One region of the uncultured Pontibacter sp. genome, then DNA from elsewhere that is predicted to be linked to it. Evidence: riboswitches for the same ligand, from Rfam matches in the RefSeq annotation. Region 1 holds a riboswitch; the other holds the start of a gene.

Region 1 (2,464 bases):
GACTTCCGCCTGTTTCTTGTCGCCTTTCAGGTTGAAGGACAGTACGCCACCAAAGCCTCGCTTCAGGTATTTCTTGGCCTGGTTGTGGTACTTGCTGGAAGGCAGTCCCGGGTAGTTCACACTTTCTACCTGCTCGTGCTGCTCCAGCCACTCGGCCAGCGCCTGCGCGTTTTGCACCGTGCGGTCCACACGCAGCGAGAGAGTTTCCAGCCCCTGCAGTAGCAGGAAGGAATTGAAAGGACTAAGCGCCGGACCGAAGTCACGCAGCCCCTCTACCCTTGCCCTGATGGAAAATGCGATATTGCCGAAAGGCCCGTCTGTGCCGAACACCTCCCAGAAGTTGAGGCCGTGATATCCCTCCGAAGGCTCAGAGAACTGCGGAAACTTGCCATTGCCCCAGTTGAAGTTTCCGCCATCCACGATCACCCCGCCAATGCTGGTACCGTGTCCGCCGATCCACTTGGTGGCTGACTCCACTACGACGTTGGCACCGTGCTCAATTGGCCTGAACAGGTAACCACCGGCCCCAAACGTATTGTCCACTACCAGCGGGATGTCATGTTTTTTGGCAATGGCCGCTATCGCGTCAAAGTCAGGTATGTTGAAGCGCGGATTACCAATGGATTCGGTGTAGATGGCTTTCGTGTTTTCATCGATTAGCTGTGCATAGCTCTCCGGGTCGTCGCTTTCAGCAAAGCGCACCTCTATCCCCAACCGCTTAAAGGCTACCTTGAATTGGTTGTAAGTACCGCCATAAAGGAAACAGGTGGAAACAAAATTGTCGCCCGCCTGCAGGATGTTGTTGAGCGCAATGAACTGAGCCGCCTGCCCGGAGGCAACGGCTACCGCCGCAACTCCGCCTTCCAAAGCGGCAATGCGTTTCTCAAAGACATCGGTAGTGGGGTTCATGATGCGGGTATAGATATTACCAAACTCCTTCAGTGCAAACAGGTTGGCACCATGCTCGGCGTCCTTGAAAACATAGGAAGAAGTCTGGTAGATTGGCACAGCGCGGGAACGTGTGGTTGGATCGATTTCCTGGCCGGCGTGTAACTGTAGTGTTTCGAAATGAAGTGAATTAGACATAGTCGTTTTGTTTAGAATTTTGAAAAGTATAGAATAGATTAGCTTGTTCTATGACAAGATGAAAGAGGAGGCTACAGGCGTATGCTCACAGGCTATACCTGTGGCGAGACATTATTGCAGCAAAAAAAATTGGGGATTGGTCGCGCTAGCAACAGCAGCAGCACATGCACATGGAATTACACATGACAGCAGCATGTGCAAAGGCATGACAAGCTTGTGGCAGTTGGGCTGCCGTAGTTGATCGTAAAAAAAGCGGTGTTGGTTTTGTTCCCTTTTCCATAACGTTATCAATTTATATGCTTCCGAACATCCGGAATCAGGAATTAGCACCTTGCCTGAGGCTGGTTGCTAGCGCTTCACAGAGCCTGTCTCTCCACGCTTCTTTATAAATCGATACCCACAAAGGGATATCAGACTTGATGATGCAAAGCTAGAGCAGCATTTCAAATAATCCAAATTTTTATTTCACAATATTTCAGATTCATCTAAAAATCAATTTCACAAGCCTGCAAATCAAGGCCTTATACACCTTATAACAGAACCCTATTTTACCTGCAGATTCACTATCTTTGAAAAAACATAATCGAACTCGCATAACATTAACAGGGCGTCCCTGTTGTGCAGGTATAGACGGCCTAAAACACAAATGAAAATACTCCTGACCGGCGCAAACGGCTACATTGGCAAACGACTTCTTCCTGTGCTCATAGAAGCGCAGCACGAAGTGGTATGCCTTGTTCGGGATCCACGCCGCTTCGAGGTAGCAGACAGCCTTAAGGAAAAAGTACAGGTGGCAAAAGGGGATCTGCTTCAACCGGAAAGTTTACAGGACTTGCCAAGAGACATAGACGCGGCTTATTATCTGGTGCACTCCATGGGTTCCGGCTCGGCAGACTTTGAAGAGGCTGAAAGAGCATCGGCTACAAACTTTATCCAGTACCTCAACAGCACTAGTGCCAGGCAGTTGATCTACCTCAGCGGCATTGCCAACGATGTGCACTTGTCGCGGCATTTGTCTTCGCGGCGGCAGGTAGAGGATGTACTCGCGCAGGGCAAAGCATCGCTTACCGTCTTGCGGGCGGCCATCATCATCGGATCTGGCAGCGCTTCTTTTGAGATCATCCGCGACCTGGTGGAGAAACTGCCTGTCATGATCACGCCTCGCTGGCTCAACTCCCGTTGCCAACCCATCGCCATACGCGATGTCATGTTTTACCTGACTGCCGTGCTGGGCCGGGAAGACTGCTATGGCAGACGTTTCGAGATCGGCGGTCCTGACGTGCTCACTTACAAACAAATGCTGCTGCAGCTGGCAAAAGTCAGGAACCTGAAAAGACGCATCTATACCTTACCGGTACTCACGCCTAAGCTCTCCTCC
Region 2 (2,464 bases), on a different contig from region 1:
GCTCTGAGTCGAGCATGCCCTCGTCCATATTTACGTCGATGATCTGAGCGCCGCCTTCTACCTGCTGCCGGGCAACGGAGAGCGCTTCTTCAAACTTGCCATCGACGATCAGGCGGGAGAATTTCTTAGAGCCGGTGACGTTAGTGCGTTCACCGACATTCACAAAAAGGGTATCTTGGGTGATGGTGAGGGGCTCGAGGCCGCTGTAGCGAGGGAGGGGAGCTACGGGAGTGGGAACGTGCGGTTTATACCTGCGCACAAGGTCTGCGATAACTTTGGTGTGTACTGGCGTCGTGCCACAACAACCACCCAGTACGTTCACTAAACCTTCGTTCAGATACTCTTCCACAATGGCACCCATCTGCTGGGCTGTTTCGTCGTAGCCGCCAAAGGCGTTTGGCAGACCGGCATTCGGGTAAGCGCTGATATAACAGTTGGATATGCGCGACAGCTCCTGAATGTGCGTCTTCAGTTGTCGGGCGCCCAGCGCACAGTTAAAGCCCACGCTCAGGATAGGCGCATGTGAGATCGAGTTCCAGAAAGCTTCTACCGTTTGCCCGGACAAAGTACGTCCGCTGGCATCAGTGATCGTACCGGACACCATGATCGGAAGCTCTTTGCCACCATCGTTCACGTGCTGCTGTATGGCAAAGAGGGCTGCTTTACAGTTGAGGGTATCAAATACCGTTTCTACCAGCAATAAGTCTGAGCCGCCGTCTACCAGGCCGCGCACCTGTTCGTAATAAGCCTCCACCAACTGGTCGAAAGTAATGGCTCGAAAGCCCGGGTTGTTTACATCGGGGGAGAGGGAAGCTGTGCGGTTCGTCGGGCCGATGGCACCTGCTACGAAGCGTTTGTGCGCCGGATCGTTGGCCTCGGCTTCGTCCGCTGCCTCACGTGCGATCCTTGCAGACTCGTAGTTGAGTTCATAAACTATGTGCTCCAGCTTATAATCCGCCATCGCAATGCTGGTACCGCTAAAGGTATTGGTTTCGATGATGTCGGCGCCGGCTTCGAGGTACTCGGTGTGGATAGCCTTGATAATATCGGGCCGGGTAATGGAGAGCAGATCGTTGTTGCCTTTCAGGTCGGACGGATGATCCTTGAAGCGCTCGCCACGAAAATCGGCTTCGGAGAGCTGGTAGCGCTGGATCATGGTGCCCATGGCGCCATCGAGCACGAGAACGCGCTCCTGCAGCAAAGTATGGATCGGATGATGTGGTGTGGTCATGTTTGGTGTTCCCCCTCTTGGTTAAGTCTACATACGCGCTTATCAAGAAGGACACCCAAGGAAGGATATACTCTCTTATCTTTTCCCGGCCAAGGTATGGCTGAGAAGGGAATTAGCACCAAGCTGGTACAAGGTTGCTAAGACGTCATCGGGCCCTGTCCCTCGGTCTTTCTTGATAAGAATGCTGTAAAGATACACACTTATCCGCAAAAGGCGAATTTTTGTTGCGTTAGGATAGGATGAAATCGAGAACAGGTATGGAGCCAGGCTTTACAGCTGTGCACAAAAGGTATAAAAACAGAAAGGGACACCAAAAGTGTCCCTTTCCTAAAAGAGTTTAATTGTTTTCACTCTATAACTCTTTATACCTTATTATACGGGGGCAAAATCTGATTGTTCTCCCCATAAGCGAGTATTTTCGCTGGAGCAAAACAAAAAGGGACCACCTTGCTGGTGGTCCCTTTTTGTTTCAAAGCCCAAGGGCCTTTTGTATCGGTCAGAATTAAGCTTCTGCTTCTACTTTAGGTACTACAGAAACGAATGAACGGTTCTTAACACCTTTTTTGAATTGAACTACACCGTCAACCATAGCGAACAGTGTGTGGTCTTTGCCCATACCCACGTTCTTACCTGGGTGGTGTGCAGTACCTCTTTGTCTTACAATGATGTTACCAGCGATGATATCCTGGCCACCGTAAATCTTAACGCCAAGTCGTTTAGAATGCGACTCACGACCGTTGTTAGAACTACCAGCTCCTTTTTTGTGTGCCATTTTGTTTAACTATTTACTCAGGGCGATGAAACACCTGAAAAATTCAACGTTTAATTTCTTCTTACTGCTTAACCAATGCTCTCGATCAGGACCTTCGTGAAGTGCTGGCGGTGACCATTCTTCTTACGGTATCCTTTTCTTCTCTTCTTTTTGAAAACGATCACTTTGTCGCCTTTCACGTTGCCAAGGATTTTACCAACCACTTTAACACCGCTAACGAAAGGAGCACCTAAAGTAACAGTGCCGTTATCATCAGTAAGAAGAACATTGGTGAACTCAACGGCGTCACCATCATTGCCGGAAAGCTTGTTAGCGTAGATGAACCTTCCGGCCTCTACTTTGGTCTGTTGACCTGCGATTTCTACAATTGCGTACATCAGCTTCAATGTATGATTTAAAAAATTTTAAGTCTGCAAAATTAGCAGTCTAAAAATTAATATGCAAATCATTGTTCCTTAATT

The links. Region 1 has a riboswitch for S-adenosylmethionine ahead of Q1A54_RS12615 (O-acetylhomoserine aminocarboxypropyltransferase/cysteine synthase family protein). Riboswitches for the same ligand answer to the same signal wherever they lie in the genome.
Region 2: another riboswitch for S-adenosylmethionine. It lies ahead of metH (methionine synthase); the one in region 1 lies ahead of Q1A54_RS12615 (O-acetylhomoserine aminocarboxypropyltransferase/cysteine synthase family protein).

Annotation. Positions count from the first base shown of each region.
Region 1 covers NZ_CANNAI010000004.1:318,847-321,310, reverse strand. The annotation lists gene Q1A54_RS12615 (O-acetylhomoserine aminocarboxypropyltransferase/cysteine synthase family protein) at 1-1,086, opposite strand, end outside; SAM riboswitch class I at 1,376-1,478, opposite strand; gene Q1A54_RS12610 (SDR family oxidoreductase) at 1,733-2,464, shown strand, end outside.
Region 2 covers NZ_CANNAI010000006.1:168,029-170,492, reverse strand. The annotation lists gene metH (methionine synthase) at 1-1,231, opposite strand, end outside; SAM riboswitch class I at 1,304-1,413, opposite strand; gene rpmA (50S ribosomal protein L27) at 1,734-2,003, opposite strand; gene rplU (50S ribosomal protein L21) at 2,072-2,380, opposite strand.